4 regions of the Lysinibacillus sp. NPDC097231 genome follow, and region 3 is predicted to be linked to each of the others. Evidence: riboswitches for the same ligand, from Rfam matches in the RefSeq annotation. Region 3 holds a riboswitch; each other region holds the start of a gene.
The links. A riboswitch is a leader RNA that binds a small molecule or an ion and turns the genes downstream of it on or off. The one in region 3 is predicted to bind cobalamin.
Positions count from the first base shown of each region.

Region 1 (7,743 bases), on a different contig from region 3:
TTAATAAAGACGCTGGAATGTTTGTTTGTAAGGCCGGTCATCTCGCGACAAGAAAAGCACGTACGGGTAAAAAAGGAACGAGTAAGAGTCAAAGTCAGACATATTATTTTGATATTGAAAAATGCAAAGTATGTCCAATGAGAGAGGGCTGTTATAAAGAAGACGCAAAGAGTAAAACGTATTCTGTCACAATTAAGTCGGATACACATGCCGAACAAGAAGCATTTCAAAATACGGAAGCCTTTAAGCAATTAGCCGCAAATCGCTACAAAGTAGAAGCGAAGAACAGTGAATTAAAAAACGGACACGGGTACGATACGGCATCGACTGCGGGTCTATTTGGCATGGAAATTCAAGGTGCCACAACGATATTCGCTGTCAATTTGAAACGGATATTAAAGCTACTAAATGAAAATGAATAAGGAATAGAGACAGAAATAAGGCACTTCCTGTTCAAAATTGAACAAGAAGTGCCTTATTTTTATCTGAGAAAGGTTCGCTTTTATGAAAACATAAGTTTTTCAGTGCCCTCCTAAATGTTGGGCCACTCTTTTACTCTTATAGATATTTCACAAACCAATCTCGAATATATTCTAGTCTACTGATTCTTAACGTTGGCTTTCCGCTCCTTGAAAGTTCATGATTGGCTTCAGGGAAACGAACAAATTTTGTTTCTTTTTTACGATGTTTTAAGGCGATAAATAATTGCTCTGCCTGTTCAATCGGACAGCGATAGTCTTTTTCACTGTGTAAAATTAACAGTGGCGTCTCCACCTTATCCACGTATTTAAGCGGTGAATGATTCCATAGCTTCTCTATATCGTCTAGTCCCGCCTGGATTTGCCAGTCATTAAAGTAATAGCCGATATCACTTACGCCATAAAAGCTAATCCAGTTAGAAATGGAACGTTGCGTAACAGCGGCTTTAAAGCGATTTGTCTGTCCAACAATCCAGTTTGTCATGAAGCCCCCATAGCTCCCGCCTGTAACACCAAGACGGTCTTGATCAATGAAATCATAATGCTCCAATGCAAAGTCAACAGCTGCCATTAGATCCTGATAATCATTTCCACCATAATCACCACGGACTGCATCCACAAATTTTTGACCGTAGCCATGGCTACCACGAGGATTCGTATATAGAACCGCAAAACCTTGTGCAGCAAGGATTTGAAATTCGTTAAAATAGGTGTTGGCATACATAGCATGCGGACCACCATGGATTTCAAGGATAAGTGGATACTTTTGCCCTTCTTCATAGCCAATAGGCTTCATCATCCAACCGCTTACTTGCCAGCCGTCTGCCCCTTCGTATTCAATAGCTTCTGGAGCAGATAATTCTCTCGTCTTTAAAAATTCCTCATTGACGTTCGTAAGCTGTTCCTTTTCACCCGTATTTAAATTGACGTAAAATAGATCGCCAGGATTTGTCGTTGTGCTGATTGCTACTACCGCTTTATTATTTTTTCGATCAAGTGAAAAACCATAAACATACTGATCATCATGAATGGCAGGATATAATTCTCCCGAAAGATTGCCAAAATAAATGGCTGTATTTCCGTGATCTGTCACTTGGAAGTAAAAGCTTTTGTTATCCTCTAACCATTGGACACGTGGAGCAACTACCCCCTGAAGGAAATCACCGATTACAAAATCACCAACTGGCGCGTCAAAATCACTTGTAACACATGTCGTAAGGTTATTTTCCAAATCATACATCCATAGCTTTGTTTGTGTTGCATTTTCAAATTCTCTTTCACTGCCTACATAAGCTATATAACGGCTGTTTGGAGACCATGAGGTTTGGTAAAACACCGCTGTTCCTTCCGTTAGCTTGCGACCATGTTTCGTATCTAAATCCAATAAGTAAATATCACTTATGAATGAAAAATCAAGATCCTCTGTTAAGTCTGCAATGTAAGATAGATATTTTCCGTTTGGAGACCATGAACCAAGTTGTAAATTATGTTTCCCCTCCGTCACTAGCTCTAATTCTCCCGATTCAAGATGGACGATGGCAATTTGAGAAAATTGCTCCATATCTATAAATCCAGCTGCATCTGATTTATATTTCATCTTTTCTATTTCAAGTGGTTTTAGTTCTTTGTCTTCTTTCTTATCCTTTTCAGCTTTATCATAAATGTTTTCATCTTTACCAAGCTTTACTGAGAAGGCAATTTTCTCACCACACGGAGACCAGGTCGGTGATGTCGCACCGTTTTTACAATTAGTAACTTGTTGTGCTTCCCCACCTGCTTTAGAAAGTACAAAAATTTGCGGCTTGCCATTTCTCGTTGACACAAACGCGATTTTACTGCCATCAGGAGACCAAACAGGTGAATTCGTTTTATCTTCACCAAACGTCCATTGCTGAGGTTTTTTCTCATGCATGTTTATGTAAAATAAATTAGATATATAATCTTTTTTCTTGTCATCAATATACGTCTCAACATAGATAACTTCGGTTCCGTCCGGTGATAGTTGTGGATCTGCCACTGATTTTAATTGATATAGATCTTCTGGTTGAATTCCTTGCTTTGATGTCAAATTTAATATCCCCTTTGTGTTGAAAATTTCATTACATAGTACAATATTTAGACACTCTAAGTATTATTCCTTCTCAGAAAATAAAAAATGATTAAAGATTATTAAAGTTTCCAATAATCCGCACATTTGGTTCTACGATAAAATTTATAAAAGGGTTCATTTGGGCGAGCATGCTCCTTGTAGAGACAAATGATTTCTTGCAGAAGGCTTTCAATACAGTCAACTGGCACTTTTTTGGCAAAAAGCGTCCCGGCTTGTGCATTCGCCCCCATTGGCACTGCCCCTAAATAGACATCAAAGCTATCCTTTTGATAGACAAGGCCAATATCATCATAAACCGCATTATAGCAGGCAGATGCACAGCCATTGACGTTGACACGTAATCTTGTCGGGACAGCGGTTCCTTCTAATGAATGATAGAGCTTTTCTGTCATCGGTGCTGCCTCCATCATATCGCCATCGCAAAAATCACAGGCTTTCATCGATACAATAGGGCCTGGCATAACCACATACAAGCCAGCGTCCTGTAGCTCCTCTATTGTTCTAGCTACATCAACAGTTGGAATCGACAATAACATACTGTAGGATGCAGAATATTTGATGGCACCAGTGTCCCCAACGACCTTAGCGATGGTTTGAAACTGCGGTGCTGTATAATGTTTATTAATAATACCTGGGTTTACAGCAAGACGTGTAAATTCTCCATTGTGATTTAGCTTTTCAAATGTTTTGTCTGGTATATTCGAACGAAATGCATTCATTGATAACTCTCCTTATGAAAAAGGAGCTAGCAAATTGCTAGCTCCTAATGATAGTTTAAAAGTTGTCAGGATAGAAGCCCTTTGCCAAAATTTGAATCGCTTCTGCAGCACGAACCCCCTCAGACGCCGCTGATAATGGTAGGATGACAAAGCATTCATTTTTCACTGCTGCTATTTCCTTTAATGCCGGATCATTTTTTAAGAAATTAATTTTTTCCTCTGCTGTTGTTTCTCCGTAATCAATGACAACCACCACTTGGGGATTACGATCCACAGCATCTTCCTTGGAAACAGTTGTCCAACCCGATTCCACATCACCAAAAACATTGTTACCGCCAGCAATGGTCACAAGTTCATTCATAAAGTTTTGTCCAGCAGTAAAGACATCTTTATCACCACCGTCAAACACTAAAACACGTAGGTTTTCTCCATTTTGAGGTAATTTTGCACGAACATCATCAACGTCTTTCGTCATTTGTGCAATTAATGCTTCTCCATGATCCTCGACACGGAAAATTTTCGCGATATTTCGGATATCTGTGAAAATATCTTCTAAAGTTGGTTTCGTCATATTAGAGGCTGTATGCAAATACGTGTGAATTCCTAATGCCTCAAGCTCTTCCGGAGTACCAACACCTTTCTCTCCAAAGGCGCTTTTCCAGCCTCCATATAAAAAGTCCGCTTCTGCATCGATGACCTGTTCCTTTGCGGGATATTGTTCAGCTAACACTGGCACTTTATCGTAAGCAGCTTGTAGCGGCTCATAGATTTTGTCGTCTAAATACGCCGTACCTACCATTGAATCCTCTAAGCCTAAAGCTAGCATAATTTCTGTGACATGCTGATTTAAGCTAATCGCTTTTTTGGGTGCCTCTTTATATACTTGAGTTGTACCATTATTGTCAATTGTTATTTCTGTCGTTTCCGCTTGTGAAGGCTCTATCTTCCCACTCTGTGTAGCCCCTTCCTTCGCATTACACGCGCCCAATATAGCGAGCAGGGCTATGGCAAAGACGAGCCACATGCTTTTCCATTTCTTCATATCCTTTTCTCCTTTGTTGTGCAATCTATAGAAAGAAATCAGCAGACTTCTTTGCTACTAAGTACGTTTTAAAAAAGGGCATAAAAAAATCCCCTTGTTTCCAAGAGGTAAGCATAGTGAAAGACGGTTTCTTCAACCTATTCACTATCTCCATCCTCGTGGTTTCTAGTAAAAAATACATATTGGCAGGTATCCTGGCTTAGGTTCATCATCTATACGCCTTCCCATAGCGTGGCTACAGTGGCATCATGTATAGACTCCCCATTTACAGTTGCGGGACAGCATCGGATTCGCACCGATTTCCCTTTTAAGCAAATGACAAAGGCCATTTGCACCAATAGGTTGTTATATTTTTGTTGGAAATGTTAATGCTAGACTAGCAGAAGAAAATTTTGTTCGCAATCTCACAAAAAAATCCATTTCATAATAATCATGAATATTTTAGCACTATTCCGACATCATCACTAACTATTTTACACGAAATATTTTTCAACTTAATTCTGTTACAATAATAACGAACGAAGAATAGAAACGAGGATTTTATTATGCATAAAACGATTGGAGTACTCGCTCATGTTGATGCAGGAAAAACAACATTTTCAGAGCAATTACTTTTTCATACAAACAGTATTCAGGCCCGTGGACGAGTGGATCATCAGGATACATTTCTGGATAATCATGAGTTGGAGCGTCAACGAGGTATTACAATTTTTGCCGAGCAAGGCCGCATGACGATTGGCAACGATACATACACATTAATCGATACACCTGGGCACGTCGATTTCTCTCCAGAGATGGAGCGTGCTATTCGGGTGATGGATTATGCCATCATTATTATTAGTGCCGTCGAGGGCGTACAAGGTCATACCGAAACGGTGTGGCAACTATTACGCCAATATCATGTGCCAACCTTCTTCTTTATCAATAAAACGGATCGTGAAGGTGCAAATGTTGAAGGTGTTATGGCACAGCTTCGAAAAGATTGCTCTGAGGATGTATTATTAGTAGATGAACTGCTCCGTTCTGACAACGTTCCCTATGACATGATGGAATGGCTCGCAGAACGAGATGAGCAGCTTCTCGATGCTTTTCTTAGCGAAACATTAGAAAGCTCTCGCTGTCTACCTCATCTCCAAGCGATGGTTAAACAGGAAAAGGCCTTTTTGTGCTTTGCTGGCTCCGCTTTAAAAGATGTAGGGATCAAGGAATTTCTAGCCCAGCTCCCATTACTTACGGAGACACATTTTAATACTGAAAAACCATTTCAAGGCGAAGTGTTTAAAATTCGCCATGATGGACATCAACGCTTAACTTTTATCAAAGCTTTACAAGGAACGTTACATGTTCGTGATGAATTTTCGTTTGGCGATGTAACCGAAAAAGTGACGGAGATTCGATTATATAACGGAAGTCGTTACGAAACTGTACAAGAGGTTACAGCTGGGGAGATATTCGCAGTAAAAGGGCTTAGTCTAGCAAACATTGGGGCTAGCATTGGTCATTCTAGCAACCCGCAGCCCTATGAATTAGTGCCAACCTTGCAGGCCAATGTACAATATGACGGCGATCAGCATATTAAGGAAGTCTTAAAAGTTTTTCGTGTCCTTGAAGCGGAAGAGCCTTCCTTACGTGTGGTTTGGCATGAGAAATTTCAAGAAATTCATGTACATATTATGGGTGTCATCCAACTCGAGGTTCTTGTCGAAGTGCTCAACAACCGTTTTTCACTAGACGTGTCATTCGGAGAGCCACAAATTTTATATATGGAAACGATCGCCACAACGGTCACAGGCTACGGCCATTTTGAGCCATTAAAGCACTATGCAGAAGTCCATTTATTAATGGAGCCAAATACACGTGGGACTGGTCATACATTTATCAATGCTTGCCATGCAGACGATTTATCGGTTGGGCATCAGCGGCTCATTGAAAAACATCTTTTCGAGCGCGACCATCACGGATTGTTAACAGGCTTTCCTGTAACAGATATCCGTTTCACCCTGTTAACAGGGCGTGCACATATTAAGCATACAGAAGGTGGCGATTTTCGAGAGGCCACTTTCCGTGCATTACGACAAGGACTTGAACAAGCAGAAAATGTGCTACTAGAGCCTTATTACCGCTTTAAGCTCAAAGCCCCTAGTGATTTTATCGGTCGCATGATGACCGATATCCAGCAAGCATCAGGTACATTTGGCACGCCAATCATCACAGAAAATGATGTAACTTTAACGGGCCGTGCCCCTGTCGCAACATTTATGAGCTACAGCACAACCTTTGCTGCCTACACCAATGGTAAAGGTGCACTCTCTCTACAATTTGATGGCTATGATGCGTGCCATAATACAGAAGAAATTATTACCCAAATTGGCTACGATAAAAATGCCGATCCTGAGTATTCGTCCTCTAGTATTTTTTGCGCAAAAGGCAAGGGCTACTCCGTTCCGTGGGATGAAGCGCAAGCAGCAATGCATTGCCTGAAATAAATCAAAAAAAACTGTACTTGATGAATTGAATCAAGTACAGTTTTTTGCTGGTGGGGCGGGTTTTTGCCTCTGCTCAGCGGGGATTCTGCTTGCGTGCAGGTATTTCCCTTCACTTCTCGGGGATTCTTTACTGACGCGCGGGTATTTCTCTTCACTTCGCGGGTATTCTTCCCTTCCGCGCGGGTATTTCTCTTCACTTCGCGGGTATTCTTTGCTGACGCGCGGGTATTTCACCTTCACTCCGCGGGGATTCATCCCTACATTCATCCCTACTCCGCGAGTATTGTAAATCTTTTATTACAAAGCTTTTACAGTTTGCTTTGTTTGTTTGAAAAAGTGATAGGAAGGTTCGACAACGGCATAGATATGAGAATTGTAAAAATCTATTAATACCTTGCCCGGTCGAGTTTTCAAAAGTTGCAAATTATTAATCAATTCCAGCAGTAGCTCATGCCCGTTACCACGCGGATGCCAGTTTAAATGGACAGCATTTAATTCTTTCACCGCTTGTAAAAATTGCTTATACTCTCGCTCTACCAAATTGATTAGCTTGTCGTCTTGAGTGATTCGTGATAAATCTGCCAAATAGGTTTCATAAAAGCGCATAACGATCGAGCATAGTAAATCATTGACGCGAGCGGCACTTAGTATGGGCTTGGGCTCTAACGAAAGCCGTTCTAAATTTGGTTTAGCACGAGTCGAATCGATACGTGTGATTAAATGATAGGCCTCCCCGTTTACCTCATAAACAATCGGATTTGTGGGCATATACATCATAAAGCTATTCGTTTTCGTTTTTAGTTGATTTGTAATATCTGCTTTGGCAAAAAGATGACCCTGAAAACCTTCATTCTGAATCCAAATAATGTCCTTGTTATATAAAATTTGTTCAAATAGTCGCTCGTTA
Region 1 is NZ_JBIWDH010000039.1:353-8,095, forward strand. Features, by position in the region: partial or broken gene ACIQXF_RS19185 (transposase) at 1-422, shown strand, start outside; gene ACIQXF_RS19190 (S9 family peptidase) at 559-2,547, opposite strand; gene ACIQXF_RS19195 (precorrin-3B methylase) at 2,649-3,308, opposite strand; gene ACIQXF_RS19200 (ABC transporter substrate-binding protein) at 3,364-4,350, opposite strand; cobalamin riboswitch at 4,518-4,704, opposite strand; gene ACIQXF_RS19205 (GTP-binding protein) at 4,896-6,836, shown strand; gene ACIQXF_RS19210 (hypothetical protein) at 7,134-7,743, opposite strand, start outside.
Region 1: linked by a shared signal. The riboswitch ahead of ACIQXF_RS19200 (ABC transporter substrate-binding protein) and the one ahead of cobT (nicotinate-nucleotide--dimethylbenzimidazole phosphoribosyltransferase) in region 3 are both predicted to bind cobalamin.

Region 2 (8,435 bases), on a different contig from region 3:
ATGTCATGGGTCGCCATTAAGATGGTACGTTCCTCATTCTCTAATTTCGCTAAATACTGTAAAACTTGAGCAGCATAATAATTATCTAATCCAGCTGTAGGTTCATCTAATAATAGAACAGATGGTTCCATGGCTAGTACACCAGCCATTGCGACACGTTTTTTCTGTCCGACACTTAAAAAATGTATCGGTTTATCGAGCAACGCTTCAACCTCAGTTTGAGCAACAGCCCATGCTATTTTCTCTTCAATCTTTTCAGTAGTCCAACCAAGATTCAAAGGTCCAAACGCAATATCCTGCTTAACGGTACCAGAAAAAAGCTGGTTGTCCGCATCCTGAAAAACAATACCAACCTGCTGACGTAATTCTTTTAATGCTTTTCTGCTATAGTGAAGTTCTTTACCACAAAAGGATATACTGCCAGTAGTTGGCTGTAAAATGCCATTTAAATGCTGAAACAACGTCGATTTTCCGGCTCCGTTATGACCAAGTAAGGCAATTTTTTTGCCCTTTGGAATTTGCAGTGAAATATCTGTTAATGCATGAGTTCCATCTGCATAGGCATAGGATAATTGTTTTAATTCAAAGTATAAATCTGTCATCATTAGAAAACCCCTCCATAAATGATGAGAAATACAAAAATAGCGGCAATCCCAAACCAGTTTTTCGTGCTATAGGTAACATCCTCTTGCCAATAAACAGTTTCACCACCGCGTGCCTGCATCGCATTGTTTAGTTCACGACTTCGTTGGAACATCTCAGCTAATAACGCCGCAATCAGCATTGATACAGAGCGTAGCCATTGCTTAGGGGAGTGGTAACCAAGCCGAGCCTGCTGAGCGAGGTGAATTTTTTGCATGCTGTCTAGAAAAATAAAAATAAAACGATACGTTAATTCTACTAGCTCCACGAATAAAACGGGAAGCCGCCATTGTCGCAGAACATGACAAATAGATTGTACGGATGTCGTGAGAATTAAAAAATATAAACAGCTAATGCTACCAAGAACGATGAAGAAAAGCTGCTTTGCTGTTTCTATGCTCGCGCTACCGACAAAAATGGTCAGACCTTTAAAAGAAAATGACCAAATGTAAGTAGGGAGCGTGCTTGTCGAGGGCGCTATAGAAATTAAAATGGACACTAAGCTAGACAGTAAAAAAAATCCCGGTAGCAATAGTAATTTTACGTAATATTTAATAGGGATTTTTGCGCCTACAATGATAAAAGCACTCATTACAATAAATGTAATGAGTGAAATCCGTTCATCTCTCATGATAAGCGACAATAATAGTAATCCTAGGGAAAATGTCATTTTTTCTAGCGGATGAATCGATACTAGCTTATTCAAATATGCATACTTGTCAATGAGTAACATCGGCTTAACCCTCTTTATGTTTGCCGCGCATCAAGCCGATAAAATAGCCGATAAAACCAGCGCCTATAGCAGCTTGTAGTGCGAATAATAAGCTTTCAATTTCACCACTTGGTGGCTCCCATAAGCTTTCAAACCATGGCTCGTAGTCAGCATTTATTTCACCAATTGCTGCTTCCGCTTCACCGTCAGCCCCTTCAAATTCTGCTCCCTTTTGTACGAAAAGTGGGATGATTGCCAATAACACAACAATTGCTAATAACAGTAGATTTTTTTTCATTCTAGTGTGCCTCCTTTGTTGAGAAAACACGTAAGGCTTTTAATTCGCTCACATTGTATTTTTTCAAGAAATTTATCACGACTACTGTTAAAATCCCTTCACTAACAGCAAGCGGAATTTGAGTTATCGCAAATATACCAGCGAACTTTGTAAATGAAGCCATAAAGCCTCCTACCTCAGAAGGGAAGGCAAGAGCTAGTTGTACCGAAGTGATAACATATGTACCTAGATCACCAAGCATTGCAGCTAAAAACACAGCTACAGAAAACGATAAACCCATTTTTTGCGAGCCTTTAAATACATAATAAGCAATTATCGGGCCAGCAATTGCCATGGAAAAGGCGTTTGCACCTAAAGTTGTAAGCCCCCCATGTGCTAAAAGTAAAGCTTGGAATAATAATACGATTGTTCCAATTACACTCATAGCCAATGGTCCAAAAAGAACAGTACCAAGCCCAACACCAGTTGGGTGCGAGCAACTTCCCGTTACAGACGGGATCTTTAATGCTGAAAGCACAAATGCAAAGGCACCTGATAGACCTAGTATCATTTTTGTTTCAGGATTTTCATCAATTGTTTTGCGAATTGAACGTAATCCTAAAATAATAAATGGAATCGAAATGACCCACCAAAAAATGGCCCATTCCATTGGTAAAAAGCCCTCCATGATATGCATGGCGAATGCACGATTTGGCACGAATAAAAATGCCAGTAAGAAATAACTAAGTTTCCAACCAGAGAATTTCAATATTGCTCCTCCTCACATTTAATTTTTTCGATTGTAGCGTGCGTTAATCAATTTCGCCTTAGCGTAATTGTTGCTGGCGCTTCGCTTTCGCACAGAAAACATTTGTTGCTGGCGCTTCGCTTTCGCTACAGAAAACATTTGTTGAATAAAGATAAAAAAAAAGCACTTCTCCGAAATTGGAAAAGTGCATAGCTAAAAAAGCAAATAAAATTCTAATCTGCTTAGCCGCACACCCATCCTCGTAGGCTGAAACGATCACATATTTTTCGGCAGGTCTCCTGGCTTTAGTTCATCGTTTTATAGGTCTTCCCATCTCTTTGACAGTGACATCATCTATAAAACTCCCTAGTACAGTGGCGGGACCGCGCCGGACTTAAACCGGCTTCCCTTTTAAGCGAAATGGTTATCATTCCGCACCGAAAAAAGATGAAATTGTGAGATTTCACGACAAAGTGTAACACGCTTTTCCATAAATATGCTATCTTTTTTATGAAAAAAATTTTTAAATTAAATGTCAATGTAGAAAATTTTAAAAATGTTCCCTCTTTGGATATTTGATGGGTATTTTAATAAAAATGTCACAAATAAAAAAAGAAATATTGAAATTTTAAAATAATAAGACTATGATAGAAACAGTTTTCTATTCATTTACCAGAAATATAATTTAATATAAAAACATCAATAAGTGCTCGATTACTTCGAGATAATAGGGAAATCGGTGAGAATCCGATACAGCCCCCGCTACTGTAATAGCTGATGAAATCGCAAAAGCCACTAGTTTGAAACTTGGGAAGGCGCGAAAGTAAAAGGAAGCTTAAGTCAGGAAACCTGCTTATATGATGATGCATGTAAACTTTTCGGAGGGAGAAGTTGAAGCGAGAGCGAGTACCTGTATATATTCGTTTTTATTTAGCTTCTACAAAACCTTTACTCTTCGTCTAGAGTAAAGGTTTTTTTCTTTTTCCTAAAAGTATTTGAGGGGAGAACAACGATGACAACTTGGAATTTAGAGGGTATGAAAACGCATCTTTTTATTTGCAACGGCAGTAGCTGTATGAATAAAGATGCAGAGGACATTACCCAAGCTATCCGTGACGAAATACAGATACAAGCGCTTGATAAAGAAATACATACGACAAGAACACGTTGTAATGGCAGATGCAAGGATGCTTGTGTTGTCATTGCCTATCCACAAGGGAATTGGTACCGTGTGCCGACAACGGAGCATGGAAGAGCCCTGGTGCAAGATTTACAGCATGAACTATTACATCAGGAGCATGTCTTTACACTTCGTGAAGGTACGTTACAGCGGACAGCTCAAACGACAGCTATTAAAGGCATCGAAAAGGTGAAAGAGGGGTAACAACATGGCGCAAAAAGGGAAGATTTTCGTAGTTGGCTTTGGACCTGGAGATTTTAATCATATTACGCATCGTGCTGTAGAGGCATTACAGCAAAGTGATATGATCATTGGCTATAAAACCTATGTGGAGCTTATTCAGGATTTAGTAAGTGCCAAGGCGATCGTTAGTACAGGTATGACAGAAGAAGTTTCACGTGCACAGGAAGCGGTGCGCCAAGCGGAGGCAGGGAGTATCGTATCGGTTATTTCCAGTGGTGATTCAGGTGTTTATGGAATGGCTGGATTAGTGTATGAGGTATTAATCGAGCTAGGTTGGACAGAAGCAACTGGTGTTGAGGTAGAGATTGTTCCAGGTATTTCTGCTATTAATTCGTGTGCTAGTTTACTAGGTGCTCCGATTATGCATGATGCCTGTACCATTAGTTTGAGTGACCATTTAACACCTTGGAATTTAATTGCGAAACGAGTAGAAGCTGCTGCAATGGCGGATTTTGTTATTGCACTTTATAACCCAAAGAGTGGTCGTCGTACGAGACAAATTGTAGAGGCACAGCGAATTTTATTAGAATATCGTTCGCCAGATACACCGGTGGGACTTGTCAAAAGCGCGTATCGTGACCGCCAGGAAATTACGATGACCACTTTAGCAGAAATGCTTAAACATGATATCGGCATGTTGACAACGGTTATTATCGGGAATTCATCTACGTTCTTCTATGACAATAAAATGATTACACCGCGTGGATATCAGCGCAAATATACACTTGGTGAAGAAAAACAACCGCTACGACCACATCAACGTCTGAGAGAAGAAAATGAACCATGGGCAATGAATCAAGAAACAGGACAAGCGCGTAATGATTTTGCGACAGACCCAAATGCAAATCGTATACAGCCCAGTTTAGCTATAACACCTGATCCAAATCCTAAAAAAACATCACTTGAAATGGCGACAAAAGCTCTAGCGATGGTGAAGGGAACGGATGCCGTAAAGATAACACCTAAGCTTGTTCAACAACAAATTGAATCCATTTTTGAATTAGCTGTTAGTCCAGGGGTAGCCAATAAGTTTTTTACGCCTCAACAAATGATGACGTTAGCTGAGGTAGTTGGAGAAGAAGGAACGATGGAGTATACACCAGACCATCAAATTCATTTGAAAATTCCAACGACTGAACCAGAAGAGATTACAGCAAAGCTCCATGAAGTGGGCTTTTTACTAGCACCAATTGGTGATGTGCTGTCACTAAAGGCTTGTGATTTCTGTTATGGGGAAAAGACCGATTCGATTCCATATGCCGAAGAAATTCAAGAAAAGCTTGGAGGTTTGTCATTACCGAAAACATTAAATATTGGCTTTAATGGCTGCGGAATGGCATGTTATCGCGCAGTATTTGATGATATTGGCATTGTTTATCGTAAAAGTAAATTTGATGTTTTTATTGGTGCTAAGCCAGTTGGTCGTACAGCACATGCGGCGCAGCCTGTTGTGGAGGGCTTAGAACCTGAACAGCTGATCCCGCTTATCACAAATATTATTGAAGAGTATAAAGCAAATGCACATCCAAATGAACGTTTGTTTAAATACTTTAAGCGTGTAAAAAAGATACTACATTTTACGTATCAGGATATGTCTTCAAAAATAAAAGTAGAGCCAGCTCCGTGCGGCGATTAGTGAGGAGTTATTGATAATGAAAGCAATTTTATTTGTCGGCCATGGGAGCCGTTTAGCAGCAGGAAATGATGAGGTACGCACGTTTATCAAGCAAATGACACCTCGTATTGATGCTAGCTTTTTAGTAGAAACATGTTTCCTAGAGTTTGCTTCACCAAATATTGAAGAAGGTATTACAAATTGTGTGAAGAAGGGTGCAACAGAGGTGCATGTGATTCCGATTATTCTGCTTCATGCTGGACATTCAAAACTGCATATTCCTGCAGAAATCGAACATGCACGCGAGCACTATCCACATATTACATTCACATATGGGCAAACAATCGGTATCCATGAAGAAATATTTGCTATTTTAGAGGATCGTTTAGCTGAAATCGGTTTTAATGCTGAAGAAGAGCATAAGGATACAGCGATTTTATTAATTGCACGAGGGGGTAGTGACCCTTATGCGAATGGAGATTTTTATAAAATTACGCGTCTTTTATGGGAAAAGCTACCTGTTCAGTATGTGGAAAGTGCCTTTATGGGTGTAACAGATCCTCGTGTTGAAGAGGGAATGGAACGCTGTGTCAAACTTGGTGCAAAAAAAATCATTATGCTACCGTACTTTTTATTCACTGGTATCTTAATGGAACGTATGAATGTTATGAGCAAGCAATTTAACGAAAAATATCCAGAATGTGATATTCAAATTGCTAACTATTTTGGCTATCATGAACGCTTACAAAATGTGTTATTAGAGCGTATTGAGCAAGCAGTGAATGGTACATCGACAGGTATGCAGGATTTAGAAAATTATCGTGCCTATGCGGCGGTACATGGACATGCACATCATCATCACCATCATGACCACGATCATGGACATGACCATCATCACCATGATCATGCAGAGGAGACAGTGAAATGATTTTCATGTTGGCAGGGACGAGTGATGCCAGGAATTTAGCACTTGAATTACAGTCAGCGGGATTTGCTGTGACGGCAACGGTCGTTACTGAATCAGCAGCCTCAAGCCTTGCAGAAGTGGGACTTCCACATTTGATCGGTCGATTAACGGCGGAGGAAATGACAACAATTATTACGGAACAAGGGTACCGTTTAGTTGTAGATGCCTCCCATCCATTTGCCGAAGAAGCTTCAAAAAATGCTATGGCTGCGGCTGAGCAAGCAAATGTTCCGTATATTCGCTATGAACGTGCGCACGAGCACTATTCCCATACTCTTATTACGGTTGTGAAAGATTATGAGGAGGCTGCAAATTTAGCAGCGGAAAAACGTGGAGTCATTATGCTAACAACGGGCAGTAAAACGCTGGCGACATTTACAAAGGTGTTACATGGCTTAGAAAATACACGACTGATTGCACGTATGCTTCCTCGACTCGATAATATGGAAAAATGTGAGGCACTTGGTGTGGCTCAAAGAGATATTGTTGCTATACAGGGCCCTTTTTCAAAGGAATTAAATGAAGCTCTATTCCGTCAGTACGATGTGACATTAATGATTACAAAAGAGAGTGGTAAAGTTGGCTCTGTCGATGAAAAGCTAGAGGCTGCTCTCGCATGTGGCATTGAAACGATTTTAATCGCAAGACCAAATATTAAATATGGGCAGCAGTATTCAACATTTGAGGAAGTACAACAGGCTGTCCAAAACACAATTTAGGAGGCAATCCAGATGGACTTTAAAACAGATTTTAAACCACTAACAGTAGACCCAGACAAAATTTACGATTATAGTTTTTCGATTATTGCTGAGGAGATGGGCGAACATGATTTCTCAGAAGATGAGTGGAAAATTGTTCGTCGTATCATCCATGCATCTGCTGATTTTGAGCTAGGTCGAAGCGTTATTATTACACCAGGAGCGATTGAGGCAGGTATTAAGTCAATCCTTGCCGGACGTCATGTTATCGCAGATGTGCAAATGATTGAAAGTGGCTCAGGGAAAAAACGCTTCCAAAAGCATGGTGGTGATCTACACTGCTATATTGCAGATGAAGACGTAGCGACAGAAGCAAAAAAACAAAATACAACGCGTGCCATTATCTCTATGCAAAAGGCAGCTAAATTACATGAAGGTGGAATTTATGCCATTGGTAATGCACCGACAGCACTGCTTGAATTGATTCGCTTAATTAAAGAAGGCTTAGCGAAACCAGATTTAATTATCGGTATGCCAGTTGGTTTTGTATCGGCTGCTGAATCGAAGGAAGAGCTATTAAAACTAGAAGGTATTCCGTATATTACAAATGTTGGTCGTAAAGGCGGTAGTACAGTGACGGTTGCCGCATTGAATGCTGTCTCACTTTTAGCGGATGAACAGGCGAAAAAATAATGGAGCGGAAGCCTAAAAAGGATCCCAAGGACATGCGTCACGGTTATACAACGGGAGCCTGTGCAACTGCAGTAACGAAGGCCGCATTACTTGCTTTAATTACAAATGAAGTGCAAGAAACAAGTACCATTCATTTGCCGATCGGACGAGATGCGACCTTTACGATAGAAAAATGTACATTTCGGAATGATGCTGTAAGCTGTGAAACGATTAAAGATGCAGGTGATGACCCAGATGCAACACATAAAGCACTCATTATTGGCACAGTAAGCTGGGCGGATATGCCGGGCATTCATTTGGACGGTGGAATTGGTGTCGGGCGCGTAACAAAGCCCGGCTTACCAGTACCTGTCGGAGAAGCAGCCATCAATCCTGTACCACGAAAGATGATTCATAGTACGGTTCAAAGCGTACTTGATGAATTTCAAATTAAACGAGGCGTTAGCGTTGTTATTTCCGTTCCTGAGGGGGAGGAAATTGCGAAAAAAACATTAAATGGACGACTTGGTATCATTGGAGGCATCTCCATCTTAGGCACAAGGGGAACCGTCGTGCCTTTTTCGAGTTCCGCATACATGGCAAGTATTGTCCAAGCTATTAGTGTTGCAAAGGCAGCAGGCTGTGAGCACTTAGTCGTGACGACAGGGGGACGTAGTGAAA
Region 2 is NZ_JBIWDH010000038.1:594-9,028, forward strand. Features, by position in the region: gene ACIQXF_RS18905 (energy-coupling factor ABC transporter ATP-binding protein) at 1-602, opposite strand, end outside; gene cbiQ (cobalt ECF transporter T component CbiQ) at 605-1,348, opposite strand; gene ACIQXF_RS18915 (energy-coupling factor ABC transporter substrate-binding protein) at 1,380-1,652, opposite strand; gene ACIQXF_RS18920 (energy-coupling factor ABC transporter permease) at 1,654-2,400, opposite strand; cobalamin riboswitch at 2,652-2,836, opposite strand; cobalamin riboswitch at 3,067-3,251, shown strand; gene ACIQXF_RS18925 ((2Fe-2S) ferredoxin domain-containing protein) at 3,392-3,763, shown strand; gene cobJ (precorrin-3B C(17)-methyltransferase) at 3,768-5,438, shown strand; gene ACIQXF_RS18935 (sirohydrochlorin chelatase) at 5,455-6,345, shown strand; gene cobK (precorrin-6A reductase) at 6,342-7,103, shown strand; gene ACIQXF_RS18945 (precorrin-8X methylmutase) at 7,116-7,775, shown strand; gene ACIQXF_RS18950 (cobalt-precorrin-5B (C(1))-methyltransferase) at 7,775-8,435, shown strand, end outside.
Region 2: linked by a shared signal. The riboswitch ahead of ACIQXF_RS18925 ((2Fe-2S) ferredoxin domain-containing protein) and the one ahead of cobT (nicotinate-nucleotide--dimethylbenzimidazole phosphoribosyltransferase) in region 3 are both predicted to bind cobalamin.

Region 3 (8,435 bases):
GTAGTCATACCGATTTCTTCTAGCATTGCAGCTGTGAAAATAGCGCCTTTTAATGCTTGTGCTACTACATGTGGTGCAAGGAAAAAGCCCTGATAGAAATCACCAAGAGTATTTAATGTTGCACCTGCTTCTGCACCAATCCCTGGTGATGTCATACGATAAGCACATTTCTCTACTAAATCTGCACGGCCAGCAATATAACCACCAATTTTCGCTAAGCCCCCGCCTGGATTTTTAATCAGAGAGCCTGCCATTAAATCAGCACCTACCTCCGTCGGTTCCTGATCCTCTACAAATTCACCATAGCAGTTATCTACAAAAATAACTGCCTGCGGCGCCAATTCACGCACCTTGGCACACATCTCCGTAATTTCTGAAATTGTAAACGATGGGCGTGTGGCATAGCCTTTTGAACGCTGAATCGCAATCATTTTTGTATTCTCTGTAATGGCAGCTGCTACTCCGTTCCAATCAATCGTTTGATTATCAATTAAATCCACATGACGATAACCGATTTTATAATCCTTTAATGAGCCAGTATCCTTGTCACCACCATCTACAATGGATTGTAATGTATCGTACGGTTGCCCTGAAATATACAGTAATTCATCACCTGGTCGTAGCACTCCGAATAGACTAAGCGTAATTGCATGTGTCCCCGAAATAATCTGTGGACGTACAATGGTAGCCTCCGCTCCAAAAACCTCTGCATAAACACGCTCTAAATTATCACGCCCCTCATCATCATAACCATATCCATTAGAAGGGTGTAAATGATAGTCACTTACTTGATGCTTCCTAAAAGCCGCAAGCACCTTTTGTTGATTGAAGAATGCCATTTCCTCTACCTTCGCATGAAAAGGACGGACCTTGTTCTCTATTTTGGCAGCTAATGCTAATGTTTCTTCTGTTAAATTCGTTGTAAAAGTCATTAATTTTTCTCCATTCACTTGTTCAATTGCGGGCACATATACCCTCTAATTGAAGTATTCACTTTATTCCTATATTATCTTAACAATTTGTAGATGCGTCTGCAAAACTTGCCTATTGTTTCTATCCGTAATATGCGCTAAGCTAATGTGCGGACATATTTCATAAAAAGTGTTTAACTACTGATTTTGGCTGTAAAATTCATAGATTCTGTTGTGTTTGGAAGTTTCTTTAACTTTATGATTATTTGCTAAAAGGGGTGAAAGGGATGGCTTGGGAGGTTTTTAGTATTATCGGAACAATTGCCTTTGCTATTTCCGGGGCAATAATTGCAATGGAGGAAGAATACGATTTATTCGGTGTATATATACTCGGTATTGTCACTGCCTTTGGTGGAGGAGCAATACGTAACTTACTCATAGGCCTGCCTGTTACAACGTTATGGGGACAGGATATGATGTTTCAAATTGCCCTGGCGGCGATTACAATATTTTTTATCTTTCCACACCATCTTATTCAGCATTGGCATCGCTGGGGAAACTTCACAGATGCCATTGGTTTATCGGCATTTGCCATTCAGGGTGCCCTCTATGCAGTGAAGCTCGACATGCCTATTAGTGCAGTTATTGTCGCTGCTGTCTTAACTGGTTCCGGTGGTGGAATTGTTCGAGATTTATTGGCTAGACGAAAACCATTAGTACTCCGTGATGAAGTCTATGGTGTTTGGGCAGCACTAGCAGGGCTAATCGTAGGGCTTGAAATGATGTCAGGGGATATTTATTTATATGTATTATTTGGTGTGATAACAGCATTGAGAATACTTTCATATATGAAGAAATGGCGTTTGCCATTGCGGAAATTGAATCGAGCATAACCAATAAGCCCAAATAGCGATTTGGGCTTATTTTTTCATACTGATGAAAAATACATTATCTGCAATGATTTAATAAAGCCATAGATTCCTCTAATGTAGCCATATTTTTCATCATAGAGCAAGCTGCATCTAAAATAGGAAAGGCCAAAGCTGCACCAGAGCCTTCTCCCAATCGCATATTCATATGAAGCATTGGTTCAACTCCAAGTAATTCAGCAGCAATTTTAGCACCTGGTTCTTCAGAGGCATGAGATGGAATGATATAGTCTTTTACTTTTGGCTCTAACTCGTAGGCAATAAGGGCAGCAATGGTAGAAATAAAACCATCAATAACAACAGGTTTGCGGTTTGCCGCAGCGGCAAGTACGACTCCTGCCATAGCGCCGATTTCTAAGCCACCAATTTTTGCAAGAATATCAATAGCATCCTCGCGATTTGGTTTGTTTAATAGAATGGCATTGTGAATGACCTCTACTTTATGCTCAATGCCCCCTGGCCCAACACCTGCACCAAATCCTGTCACTTCAAGTGGATGACAACCATGAAGGACCGATAATATTGCAGCACTCGGTGTTGTATTACCAATCCCCATTTCACCTGTCCCAAGTACATTGACTCCTTTTTTTATTTCTTCTGTAGCTACCTCAATTCCTACTTCAATTGATTGAATGGCTTCTTCCCTAGACATTGCAGGACCTTTTGCCATATTGTCCGTTCCATATTTAATCTTTTTTATGATGACACCAGCATCATGCGGAATCTCCTCTTTTACACCAACGTCTACCGGAACAATTTTTGCATTTGTTATTTTCGCTACAGCACAGACACCTGTTCCTCCTCTTGGAAAATTTAATGTTTGAAAGACCGTCACATTTTGTGGATTTGAGGTCACCCCTTCATCACAAACACCATGATCTGCCGCACAGACAATAATTGCTTTGTTATCAATCGTAGGAAATAGTTCACCTGTAATTCCTGATAGTTGCACTGCAAGAGACTCCAATTTCCCTAAGCTGCTAGGAGGCTTGCAAAGCGCATCAATGCGTTCCCTTGCTTTTTCCATCATTTTGTAGTCAGTACTTTGAATGTTTTGAATCGTCTGTTGTAATAATTGCATGAAAATTTCCCCTTTCTTTTTTGCCCTTGTTACTCGAAGAATGATTTAGAGAAAAAAATAAAAAGCCTGTAGTTTATTTCATAACAAATAAACTACAGACTTTTCCATCGTCTATATAATACGAAGCAATTAGGCAGGTCTCCTGGCTCAATTTCAACATTTCATAGAACCTTCCCAGAACTTTGCTAGTGGCATTCTCTATGAAACTCCCTTTTACAGTGGTGGGACCGCTAAAGCTTTTCACTTCATTCCCTATTCTCCCGCAATGGGCACCTAATGCTTTTATGCAATTATTTTAAATTTACGACAAAGTGTTTTTAGTGTCAATGGATTAGTGAAATTATATATTTCTTTCCATTGCTGAGTTACATACATCCATTGTCACAATTAATTTTAAAGATTTTCTGGCAAAGAAAATCTGGATATCAACCATTCCTTAGTACTACATACAATATAAAAGCAAATTTATCCAAGCGGTTCAACAATCAACGGAGACAAGAGGGGCTAAATATTTTAACTCACTATCACGTAATGGATCGATTGTATAAAGTTCTATTTAAATAAATATGATTAGAGTTAGTTAAATTTTTTTCATATTTTCCGAATATCCTTAATAATTGACAAATATATAATAGTTAAGTAATATTAACTTAATTATAAACCTTTAAAATGAATTAGGGATGATAAATCAGTGCATGATTATTTAATTATTACAGACAAAATTAATCAAAAATTCGAACAATTCAGGTTGTTAGTTTTACAAGAAACAAAAGAGGTTGAGGAATTAGAGAACTTTCACTTAACTCCTCAACAAGAAATTATAATGTCTTATATTATTCACAATGAGCCGGTAATTGCTAAAGATATTGCAAATCATTTTGATATTTCTAAAAGTGCGGTCAGCCAAGTAATTTCAAAGCTTGAAGAAATGAAAATGATATATCGTCAAGAAAATTCAATAAACCGTAGAGAGACCTTTATTTATCTTGGGGATAGGGGGCAAGAGTTTCGTCAGCTTCTTAAAAAAATTGACAACATTCTTGTAGAAAAATATTACTCGAAAGTAAGCTTAAAAGAGTTAAATAATGTTCTTGATACATTAAATAAGATTGTCGGGACTAAAAATAACCAAGGAAGTTAAGATAACTAGTGAAGTTTTTACCCATAAGGTCTCCTTTATAATAGATTTGGACAAGCAATCACCTCTCCATCTATTATAAAGGAGTTTTTCTTTTCGACGTGTTTAAATTTTGAAACAATCATATGCAACTCTGGTGAGCTTATTTTAGAACAAATTTCTCGTTAATTTAACTTCCCTGCTTGCTTGCTTTTTATAACAAAATACGTGTAGATACATTTATTTAGTTTGATAAACTTAACTGTATGCTCATTATTATATTCTGTCAATCATTTTTAATATTGGTTTTATAATAGTAAAACTTATCCTCCATTTTCTCTTTCTTAAGCAATGGATTAGGCTCTTCTCCTTTCACATAGTGGTCAAAGAAAGCTAATATGTACCAATTCATAACTTGATGGAATTGATTTATATCAATATTCCATGATAATAAAGGAGATAGAAAAGGGAAATCTGTAAAAGTATAATGATCTCCTGCTATAAAAGTAAGCATAAAAGTATCTCCCTTTATTCCCTCTTTATAGTGAAAATCAGCAAGCTCTGTAATTTTATCGTGATACTTTTGAAATTCCTCCCGGGTGATATTCGTATATTGAATTTCTTCATCGGATATATAGAGATAATCTTCATCTAAAATAAACATAAATGGTTGTTCAAATCCTGAGCTAGCCACTGGTTCATGTAAAGGCCCATCTATGTTGATTCCTGCAGAAATCCTGCTATCATCCAACAATGCTTGAGCAGCTGTTGAACCTCCATACGAATGTCCAAATATACCAATTCTACCCATGTCCATCTTTCCAGTAAACAAACCATGAGGATCCTGATCATTTATCGTTGTTAAATGATCTAGAACATAGCTCATATCTTTTGATCGCATTTTAACATCTTTCTCATCTTCAATATTAAATGAATAAGAATATGCGTCTGTTTGATTCATGATTTCCCGTCCATCTGGGAACTTCGTATAGGCTGCATCATTCGTATGATCAACGCTGACAACAACGTATCCATAACTTGCCAACTCCTCCATTTGGGAAAAATTTTGCAATCTAGTACTGCCAAATCCATGAGAAAATAAAAGAACCGGAAAGTTAACTTCTTGTTTGGATACTGCTATATCTTTTATGCTGTTAGTTTGCCCATACTTCAAATACTCGAATACAGAGCGAGGAACAGAAAAAATGAATTCCATCGTTCCTGACCATTCTTCGTAAGGAAAGGATTCATAATGAATATCCTTCGTATCATCTTTCACCTCTGCTGGATACCATATTTGTATCATTAATTCTCGATCTTTTTGTTCTAAGTCGTGTCTGGATTCATCTATCAAATACCTTGAGTTCATACCTACTTCAAAAGGACCTGTTGGCTTTGGAAGTTGAAATACAGGCATGACAATGACTAAACCAAAGCTACTGAACGAATAAGTGACAATAAACGAAATATAGGAAAGCTTTTTGACCTTCCTTTTATTTTTCACGCTTTCAAGTGTGCCTTTTTCCGCGTTCCTTTGTATGAATGGCTTCATTGTGAACACAGTTAAAAGACTAAATAACATATAGGTTAATCCCATTTGCCATCGGTAACCCTCTAGGTCCAAATGAATAACCAATAGGATAAGTGCGATGACATTAGTGATTATTTTTATCTTTGCATTAAATCTAAACAAAAAAGAAAAAAGCCAGAAAATATGTACTGCAATTAATATACCTTCAAACAACCTCAATAAAATCAACTCCTATTTTAGTTTAGTTAACTATACTTAACTATAAGTCGCATGAGTCTAAATGTCAATTTTTTGGGAGCAGACGATAAGAAAAGGCTTTGGGGAGTTAGATCCCAGCATGGACAACCCCCAATATAGTTTATGTTTTCTTATACTCTATTTTGTAAAAACTGTATACAAGTACTTGCTAATTCAGCGGGAGATTCTTTTGCTCCATTCTCTATCCATGTGTAAAGCATTGACCAAAATATGCCAACAGTAAATGCATTGGCATATTTTGCAGTAATATGATTCAATTCTTTATCAGTTAAATAATTTTTATTAAGCTTAGGAACAGACCTTTGATATTGCTTAAATATATATAACATTAGTTCGTTGTTATACATAAGTTTAAGAAATGTTAAATGATTACTCCAAAATGAAAAATGATTATGAATTAACACTTCATATTTAGAAGAAAAATAATTCTCTTGAAAGGAGGAATACTCTAAGAATAATAAATTTATAGATTCCTCTAGCACTTCTTCTTTATTTTTAAAATATCTATAAAAGGTTTTTCTTCCTACGCTAGCTTCCTGCGATATTTGGGTAACAGTAATTAGCGAAAATTCATATTTTTCCATCACAGAAAATAGACCATTAATTATATCTTCTTTTTTTCCCATTTTTTCTCCTGACACACTTTCTACCAATGTGTTTCCATTGATTGCAAATCAATTATTTCATATATAGACTATAATTACATGACACATCTGTGTCAACGAAAGTAGGGAGATAAAATGTATAATTACTGCAAATGGTATCACATAAATGGTGTTAACCAATATGTTCAAGTAGTAAGTACTAATTTGGATAATCCTATTTTAATATATTTACATGGCGGACCTGGTGATGCTGCCCTACCTCTTGTTGAACATTTTAATTTTGATTTATCCGAAAACTATACTTTAATCATTTGGGAGCAAAGGGGTGCTGGAAAGTCATACTATAAATTTAGAGAAGAGGAACATATTACTATAAATGATTTTGTACTTGACTTGAAGGTCTTAATTGAAAAACTCCTTGTTGAATTCAAACAAGAGAAAATATGCTTAATGGGACATTCATGGGGAAGCATTATTGGAATGAAATTCATTATTTCATATCCAGAATTGATACATTTTTATATTGGAGTTGGACAAGTTATTTGTTCGCAAAAAATGTTTAAAAAAAGTAAAGAATACATTGTAAGTCATGTTGATAATCATCGTCTTAAAAATAGAATTTCTTCTCTAAACACAAAGTTTAATCAAGATAATTGGTATTCTGATTTAATGTTTTTAATGAGTCAACTAATCAAGCAAGGTGTTTCTCTTTATGGAAAAAGTACGTATTTATCATTATATCGCTATTTTATTTTTTCCAAAAACTATTCATTAATGGATTGTATAAAACGACTAAAAGGCTCTGAGCAGTCCATAGTTAAGTTATGGCACGAAGTATCAGAAATTGATTTTTCAGCTTATAAAAATTTTAAGGTTCCAATAGCTTTTATCGAAGGTGAGTATGATTATCATGCTTCCTCCGAAATAGTTTTTGATTTTTATCGAAGTATTGCATCTCCTAAAGTCTATTTCAGTATAAAAAACACTGCCCATTTTCCCCAGTGGACAAGGTCTGACACCTTTAATTTGATTGTAAATTCTTTGAATGGTTCTATTTTTTCAAACAGTAATGAAATAAAGGAATTCTAGAACTTTACTAAAATAGGTAATACTTAGCTAGTTTTTTCATTTCTTCTTGTTATAAGTTAGACCGCTCACATTTGAATCTACTGCACCCACACACCCTACTCGATTCTTAAGGGTAGTCACTGACATTGCTAATTTTTCACTTCTTTATTATGATCTAGAAAAGCCCCCTTTCGCCAAACAAAAGGGGGCTTCTTATTCTATTCATTAATTACTGTGGAATTCGCTTTGTTTTATTTATTTCACTCAGAAATGTTGCGCCAAGTAGAAGAATAGCGCCGATTATTTGTAGGATCGTCATTTTTTCTCCTATAATCATCGTCGAAATCACTAATGATGTCAGTGGATCAATATAGCTTAGAATAGCTATACTTTGCCCTTTTAGATGGCGCATTCCAAAAAAGAACAGATAGAAGCCAATTCCCGCATGGACAATGCCCAATGCTATCAACAAACTAATTGATTTTATATCAATTTGCATTACTTGGAAGCCACTTGTTCCAAAAAGATAAAGAGCAAGGAATAACGCCGCTAATGCAAGTTGAATAATCGTATTTTCGGGCTCTTTCAATCCACGAATATACTTATTTGTAAATGTGACTATTGTATAGAAACAAGCTGCAATCAGTCCATATACAATACCGATATAATGTTCGCTCGTTCCAGTAGTTTGGCTTTGAACTATAAAAAACAGTCCTACTAGAGCCACACCAACATAAAAAATTTTTCTCACTGATATTTTTTCTTTCAAAATTATAGGCGACAAACAAATAACTAAAACTGGAGCAAAGTAGTAGCTTAAAGCAGCATTAGCAATAGTAGTCTCCTTATACGCTTGGAATAGAAAAATCCAATTACCACACAAGGCTAAGCTGGAAAGGACTAAAGGCCAGATATTCTGCAAAATGGATATTTTT
Region 3 is NZ_JBIWDH010000001.1:69,522-77,956, forward strand. Features, by position in the region: gene ACIQXF_RS00410 (methionine gamma-lyase family protein) at 1-932, opposite strand, end outside; gene ACIQXF_RS00415 (trimeric intracellular cation channel family protein) at 1,199-1,804, shown strand; gene cobT (nicotinate-nucleotide--dimethylbenzimidazole phosphoribosyltransferase) at 1,860-2,921, opposite strand; cobalamin riboswitch at 3,037-3,213, opposite strand; gene ACIQXF_RS00425 (MarR family winged helix-turn-helix transcriptional regulator) at 3,613-4,062, shown strand; gene ACIQXF_RS00430 (alpha/beta hydrolase family protein) at 4,325-5,788, opposite strand; gene ACIQXF_RS00435 (TetR/AcrR family transcriptional regulator) at 5,938-6,453, opposite strand; gene ACIQXF_RS00440 (alpha/beta fold hydrolase) at 6,637-7,521, shown strand; gene ACIQXF_RS00445 (DMT family transporter) at 7,730-8,435, opposite strand, start outside.

Region 4 (8,435 bases), on a different contig from region 3:
AAATCACCCTTTTTTAAATTGGTACGAGAAACCGTTGTACCAACATTCATTTGTTCCTTTAAATTGGTTGTACCAAGTTTAATTCCACTCTTACGATAGATAAAGTCTACAAATCCTGGCGCTGTAAAGCGAAGACTTGCTTCATTATTAGTAGAGCTGATTGTTACTTTATTTTTATAATTAAAGGCGTTTTCAACAATTTTATCGCCTTTCGTTGCAGGATTAGCTGATAGTAATGTAGGTAATACTCTACGAGCAGATACATAATTATCTTTATAATATGGTTTACTGTTTAAATCAGAAATAATGATATTTTGTTTTGAATCAGCCATGTGAATTATTTTATTGTCCCCGATATACATACCAACGTGGTCAGGGTCTGTCCCAGTTTTTTTGCTCTTAAAGAATAGTAAATCGCCTTTTTGTAATTGATTTCTTGCCACGTATGTCCCTTGCTGTATCATATAATCTTCATTATAAGTCCCAAGATCCACACCATTTTTCTCGAAAATGTACATTATAAAAGAGGCACAAGAAAATTTATATGGATATGTAGGCTTATATTCTGAATTACTGTATGTCGCCTTACCAATTAAGCTTTTTCCAGTTTGAATTAGTTGATCAGCTTTCGCAGAAACAGCCTGTGCGTTATTTTGAGCGTTTGTTGTTGCTGCCTCCACTGTGATTGGTTGAACAGTTGGTTGTACCATTCCTACCGTACTAAAACCTATCGTTAATGCTAATGTTGTTGTTAAAAATCGTTTATTCATAGTGTTATATTTCCTCCTGAAGCTATTGTTAGGATTAATCCTGATTTGGCTCGCCATTGGAATTAATCGTAGCATGAAAAACTAGGGCTTCTTCGAGGTAAATGTTACCATGCTCTTACTCGAATAGACTTTAATGCTTGGTATGACAGGCTTCGTCGCCTCACTTTACATTTTTATTACAAATGTTTCAGTGGGATGTATTCATTGTAGATTTGCTGTTTAAAATGAAAAATTCTTGAGTGATTATCGCTATTTTCTACATAATGCACGTAATTTGTCCTTTAGATAGGAATATTGGATAGAGCATCGAAATTTCGCTATATTATCTGCCGACATATCAAAAAAAGGATAGTTTCTGATAAAAAAGCATAATTTAATAAATAGAATACTAATTAAAGCGCATTTATTGTGAACTTTTCTGATAATAATCAACAATTAAATATATAATTCGAGTCATGAGAGGCTAAGAGTAGATATGTTATAGTAAGGATAAATTTACAGTAATATTATCTTACAATACAGGGAAATCCAGGGGATTAATCAGGTTTAAAGAAAGGGGAAATTGCTATGTTGCAGAAGCTTAGGTTCAAAACAATTCGAGCAAAAATTTTAAGTGCATTTTTTATAGTCGTATTTTTCATTGCAAGTTTTAATACCTATAGTTACTTCTCTAATCAGCGAGTTGTTTCAGCTGGAGAAGAAATAATTCATAAAGAGCTACAGTTACTAACAGCAATTGAAAAACTTGCTTCCTCTATTAGTGTGAGAACAGCTGCAGCTAAAAGCTATGTATTAACTGGTAATCAAAAGTATAAAAAGGAATTCGAGGATTATATTAAAGTCGCTGAAAAAAACAATGCTATTTTAGAAGAATTATTATCCGATGAAAATTTAAATAAGACAGTTGAAAAGGCAAGAGATTGGCGAAATTACGTACAGACGAAAGTCTTTGATGAGTATGATAAGGGCAACACAGAGCTAGCCATTCAAAACCTTAATTCCATTGATACGCTAGCTGTTGAAATTCGAACGGGTTATGAAGATACCGCCAAAGACAGAGAGGAATCTATTAATCAGCTTGGAAATGACATGATTGACGAGTCCAAAGTATCGATGCGTCTCGGATTATCCATTGGCATTTTGACTACTTTAATCGCTATTGTAACCGCTTATATAACAGCGCATATGATTGCAAGTCCACTAAAAGCAGTTATTGGTAAAATATCAAAAATGGCAGAGGGCGACATAAGCCAGCCGCCACTACCAGAAAGAATGCGGGATGAAATAGGATTACTTGTGCAATCGGCGAACGTGATGAATAGTAAACTTCATGCAGTCATAGGATCGATTCAAGAGGTTTCCCAAAATGTTGCGGCCAGTAGTGAAGAGCTTGCCCAATCGTCGTTAGAAGTAAAAACAGGTGCTGAACAGGTCGCTTTGACGATGCAAGAATTGGCAGGAGGTTCAGAATCTCAAGCCCATAATGCAAGTGACCTAGCTCAGATAATGGATTCATTTATCGTTAACGTACAGCAGGCAACTACTCAAGGGGTAGATTTAGAAGGCCATTCGAGGGACGTATTACAGCTAACAGTAAGTGGTCAGCAACTAATGAATGCCTCCACACAACAAATGCTGGCGATTGATCAAATCGTGCAAGAATCTGTCGCAAAAGTGGAAGGCTTAAATAAGCAATCACAAGAGATTTCAAAGTTAGTATCAGTCATTGATGATATTGCCAATCAAACCAACCTATTAGCGTTGAATGCAGCTATAGAAGCGGCTAGAGCAGGGGAACAAGGAAAAGGCTTTGCGGTTGTGGCAGATGAAGTGAAAAAGCTTGCAGAACAAGTATCCTTTTCCGTAACAGACATTTCATCGATCGTATCACGCATACAAAGTGAAACAGTCGGTGTAACGACATCACTACAAAAAGGCTACGCAGAAGTGAAAAATGGTACAGAGCAAATTACAGAAACACGTACAACCTTTGACAATATAGCCTCTGCAGTGGATCATATGTTTAGTAACATACAAGGGATTACTGAAAATTTACAAGGTATTTCCAAAACGACAGCGCAGATCAATCACTCTATTGATGATATCGCTGCTGTTTCTGAAGAGTCTGCAGCAGGTGTCGAGCAAACAACTGCAACAGTAGAACAAACAGTAGGAACAATGGACGAAATCGCAAGAAATACCGAGCAATTAGCAATCATGGCCGAAAATTTAAACAATCAAGTTCTACAATTTAAATTATAGAATGAACGCAGCCGTTTGAAAAAATGGCTGCTTTCTTTATGGTAAGTTTCGTTGAAGTGACGGATAGAATGTCTGGAGTGACGGATAGAAAGGCCGAAATGACAGATAGAGCAGCGACAGTGAAGGTAGAGCGATGAAACGACGGAAAGTAAGTGATCATCGCCGGATAGAAGTCTCGGAGCGAAGGAAGGAACAGCGAGATCGACAGATAAAAATGTCGAGAAGCCGGATAGAAATAGCGTCGACGGAAAGCAAGAGATCGCCGCCGGATAGAAGTCTCGGAGCGATGGAAAGAACAGAGGTATCGCCGGATAAAAATGTCGAAGAGCCTGATAGAAATAGCGTCGACGGAAAGCAAAAGATGCCGCCGGATAGAAGTCTCTGAGCGACGGGAAGAACAGAGGTATCGCCGGATAAAAATGTCGAGGAGCTGGATAGAAATAGCGGAGACGGAAGGCAAGAGATCATCGCCGGATAGAAGTCTCTGAGCGACGGAAGGAACAGAGGTATCGCCGGATAAAAATGTCGAGGAGCCGGATAGAAATAGCGGAGACGGAAGGCAAGAGATCATCGCCGGATAGGAGTCTCTGAGCGACGGAAGGAACAGAGGTATCGCCGGATAGGAGTCTTTAAATGCCGGATACGCTGGCTAAGGTGACGGATAGATCAGCAGGAACTTTCATTTATTAGCGAAAAATCAGTTGAATAGAAATGACTTCTATTCAACTGTATCTTCGACCAGAACATATGTGGGACCATTTAAATTTCCTGAATCATCTCAACTCGATTACCGAAGGGATCTCTAAATTCAAAGCGTTCAAAATGAGGAATAGGAACTGAATCGAAAATCTCTATATGATGTTCGGCAAATACTTTTTTCCAGCTCTCTATATTTTTAACTTGATAAGCAATATGCGCCTTTGTTGTTAACCTATCAAAACCATCCTCTGTTCCTACATGTACCTCTTTATTGCCAACTTGTAACCAAAAGCCGCCTCGTCCTTTTAGCGAGTCAGGCTTTTCAATTTCCTTAAGCCCTAAAACTTGGCAGTAAAAATGTTTCCCTTTTTCTTCCTCATCTTTTGGAATTGTTATTTGAACGTGATGCAGACCTATAACCATTTTTTATCCTCCTTTAATTCATCATCGATACTTACTTCTAGGATAATAATGCGAAATCCTTTAATTTGAAGAATGAATAGTACTTTTCCCCACGAATGAAGCCTTTGTAAAACCAGTAAGTAGTATTAGAGAATAGGCCCATAAAACCCATGAGGCGAAATAACGATCTAAATCATTCGATAAACTCGGAAAAACATTATCGAAAACTAATAATACGACTGCATCGATGAGCATTCCAGGAAAGACGATACAGATAGCAGCCAGTAATCGCGCTGTACCCTTTATCTTTTTCAAAGAATAAATAGGTATTGTCGCTATCCAAACGAGTGGAATAGCTAAAATGTAAGTAGCGATCATGAGGAAAGGTTCTTCAAAAGTAAAAAAGTAATGCCCTACTAATCGAAATATAGCACTTGCTAAAAGCCAAATTCCAAAACCCCAGCATAAAAAGAATGGCATTGTGGTTCCTCCTCAGTTATTTTCCTAGACGATGTAAAGTCTGAAGGATCGTTTCTAATTGCTGATAGAATGCATCTACATCGAAATCGTTCCGAATCATCACTTGTATAGCTATGCCATCGATAAGGGCGTTGAAGAAAATGCTCCAAGTTTCCATTGACACGCCATCGATTGGTGATGTAACCCATAATTTCTTTAAAACGTTACATAAATGTTCATTTTCAGCCTCTAAAATTTGTCCAATTTGCTGCTTTATTGTCGGGTTGGTAAAGCCAAAGACGAATAAAGTGAAAAATAATTTATGATAAAAAGCATCATTTTCATATCGACTTTTTGCAGAGAGAAGTGCAGATTGAATCATTTGATGATCGGTCGTCAGAATTTCCTCCCAAGAATTTTTACAAATGTCTTGGACAATTTCGAGAATTATTTGCTCTTTTGATTTGAAATGATAATAAATAGTTCCTTGTGTTACACCAGCTTGCTCAGCAACAGCTTTTAAGGTGAATTTTTCAATTCCTTTTTCTACTAAACTTTGCTTGGCAGCAGTTAATAAATCTGACTTTTCGATACCAGTAGGTTTTGCCATTTGTTTTACATCTCCTTTGATATTAGTTAGTTGGATAACTAACTATAAAATAACATAATATCCCACTATTTACAAGTTTGTTTTAGCTTTAAGACCAAGATATGGCATTTCTTCGCCTTCTTGGTCTTAATTATAAAGAGAGAAGTATGAAAAATGCTGGATCATATTATTTTCCAACAACTATTCATAGTCTAATTTTCGTTACTATTTTTAACTAGTTGAAGGAAAGTCTTGTTTACTTTTGAATGTCTTTAACGAGTAACATATTGCTGTTCTGTATATATCCAAGAGTACCGCGGGTAAAGATCAGAATTAGAAGAGCTAGAAATGCAACCCCTATTAAGAAAGGCAAATCTGTTTTAGTCAAAAGGGGTCTTGATAGATATGGCTGAATTGTACTAAAGGTATTTAAACTGGTGTGTAGCAAGATAACAATAAATAGGTTTTCTTGAGTACGATTGAAAACCCAAGTAAAGATGATTGAAATAGCTATACACGACAAGATAAAGATCGGTAAATTGATATAAAAAATAGATAACTCAGTTCCGGGTCCTCCCTTTTGTGCAACTGTTAAGAAATGAGGTAAATGCCACAAGGCCCATAGAACTCCAATGAATAAAGATGCCTTTAATGCCCCATATCTTAATTGCATTCGTGGTAAGGCAAAGCCACGCCAACCTATTTCTTCAGACAATGGTCCACCAAAAAAGAAAATAAGAATAAATAGTATTGGATAACTAACAAAGTATGAAGATGTCAGGTTGTGGAAGCTCGGTATTGTTCCACCGTTTAAAATAATTATTCCTAGAAACATCACAGCAGGAATACCAATGAAAATGAATAAATACCATCTAAATTTAACCTTAACTTGTATTAATTTTTTCAGTACATTTTTCCAGGATTCTTTACCTCCAATAGTGCGATGCATGATATAAGAAGCTAATAAAGGACCTACAAACGAATTAAGTGTGAAAAAAATACTAAAAGCACTAGTGTTGGGCAAAATGTTCCATTGCGATAAGATAAATGGAATTAATGTAATCCATGAGAACACATATGACATGACGAAGAAAGAGAGCAATGGTCGAGAATTTAATATTTTCTTTAAGTTCATTTTCTATTCTCCTTTTAAAAAAGTTTTTCATACCCAAGCCTTGAGCAAAGGGTCACTGACTTTTTTTAAATTACTATATGATTTAGATGTATTTTGAATCAAACAAATCTGAAAATAAATCTACTTTTCAGAAAAATATATGTTATAGTAAAACATAATTAAATATTGTGTAAGAGTTGGTGCCAAATGAAAGTTTGGTTTAAAAGGGAAGTCGGTGCAAATCCGACGCTGTCCCGCAACTGTAAATCGGAGCAAATCACAATTGCCACTGGGAAACTGGGAAGGCTGTGAGGCGTGTTGATGAGAAGCCAGGAGACCTGCCAATATCTAGTACACACCAAATACCTACGTGGAAATAGGTGGTGAGATGTGACCGTATCGGCCCTGTGCGACAATGAATAATACGATATTTTGAAATGATTTCGTATTGTTTCTTGATAGCTAATTTTGATATGCAATGACAGCCATTTTCCAAAAAAGGAGAGTGGCTTTTTTTATTTTTAATGATAGGAGAGATTAATATGGCGTATACAAGTACTACAGTTGGTTATCCGTATATCGGAGAGGATCGCGAATGGAAAAAGGCTTTAGAGGCTTTTTGGAAAAATGAGCTTTCAGAGGATGAATTTTTACAGCATTTAAAGGATATTCGCCTAGCTCGAATAAACAAGCAGCTTCGCCTCGGCATAGACATGATAACTGTTGGAGATTTCACACTTTATGACAGAGTGTTGGATACGGCAATGATGTTTGGCTTAGTTCCAAAGCGCATTGGCAGGGTGGCAAAGTTGATTTACAAACATACTATGGGGTAGCTCGCGGTAGTAAAGAAGCCGTGGCTAGTGAAATGACGAAATGGTTTAATACAAACTATCATTATATTGTGCAAGAATATGAGGGACAATCTTTACAATTGACATCAGCAACTAGCCTTACAATTACCGTTGTTCCCAACGACAACAATTGGGAGTTTTCCGCAATCAGACGAAGTCAAACGTATACGAAGTGCATGGCGAAAGAAACAACTTTCTAATGAGGATTATGCAGCGTTTGTCGAGCAAGAGACAAAGCGTTGGATTACTATTCAAGAGGAACTAGATATCGACGTTTTTGTACACGGTGAATTTGAGCGCACAGATATGGTTGAGTATTATTTCGGGGAAAAACTTACAGGTTTTGCATTTACGGAGAAAGCATGGGTTGTATCATATGGATCTCGCTGTTTGAAGCCACCGATTATTTACGGTGACGTTGCATGGGAAGCACCAATGACAGTCAAAGAAACAGCCTATGCCCAAAGCCAAACGAATCGCTATGTAAAGGGGATGCTCACAGGTCCTGTGACAATTTTAAATTGGTCCTTTGTACGAGATGATATTTCACGGAAGGATGTATCATATCAGATTGCTTTGGCACTTCGAAAAGAGATGGAAGCACTAGAAGCTGCGGGTATTTCAATTATTCAGGTTGATGAACCAGCATTACGAGAGGGCTTGCCACTTCGTAAAGAAAATTGGGGAGCTTACTTAGAGTGGACAGTGAATGCTTTTAAACTTGCTACATCTAATGTGAAGGATGAAACACAAATTCATACACATATGTGCTATTGTGAGTTTAATGATTTTATCGAGCCAATTAGTGCATTGGATGCTGATGTTATTTCAATCGAAACGTCACGGAGCCATGGCGAGCTGATTTCTTCTCTGCAAGTCAATCCATATGAAAAAGGGATTGGGCTAGGCGTTTATGACATTCATAGTCCACGTGTACCGAGTGAAGAAGAGATGCTGAGTATTATGCAGGATAGCTTACAGGTTTTATCAAAAAATCAATTTTGGGTGAATCCTGACTGTGGTTTAAAAACAAGGAAGGAATCAGAAACAGTTGCAGCACTGGCGCATATGGTAGCTGCAGCAAAAACTCTCCGACAACAAGTCCAACAATTGATACTTTAAGAAGAAACTTGACTTCTTTTTAGAGGTCAGGTTTTACTTTTTATTCGGCAGAAATTTTTATAGTAAAAGTGAAGTGGCAACTACAGAAGAAATTTAAGCGAAGGTAGCAGGGTTGAAAGAGACGATAACGTGGTCGAAGCGATGGATAGACTAGTCAAACAGAC
Region 4 is NZ_JBIWDH010000040.1:28,606-37,040, forward strand. Features, by position in the region: gene ACIQXF_RS19615 (C40 family peptidase) at 1-770, opposite strand, end outside; gene ACIQXF_RS19620 (methyl-accepting chemotaxis protein) at 1,338-3,032, shown strand; gene ACIQXF_RS19625 (VOC family protein) at 3,792-4,154, opposite strand; gene ACIQXF_RS19630 (DUF5367 domain-containing protein) at 4,215-4,613, opposite strand; gene ACIQXF_RS19635 (TetR/AcrR family transcriptional regulator) at 4,630-5,202, opposite strand; gene ACIQXF_RS19640 (CPBP family intramembrane glutamic endopeptidase) at 5,438-6,316, opposite strand; cobalamin riboswitch at 6,477-6,655, shown strand; partial or broken gene metE (5-methyltetrahydropteroyltriglutamate--homocysteine S-methyltransferase) at 6,838-8,271, shown strand.
Region 4: linked by a shared signal. The riboswitch ahead of metE (5-methyltetrahydropteroyltriglutamate--homocysteine S-methyltransferase) and the one ahead of cobT (nicotinate-nucleotide--dimethylbenzimidazole phosphoribosyltransferase) in region 3 are both predicted to bind cobalamin.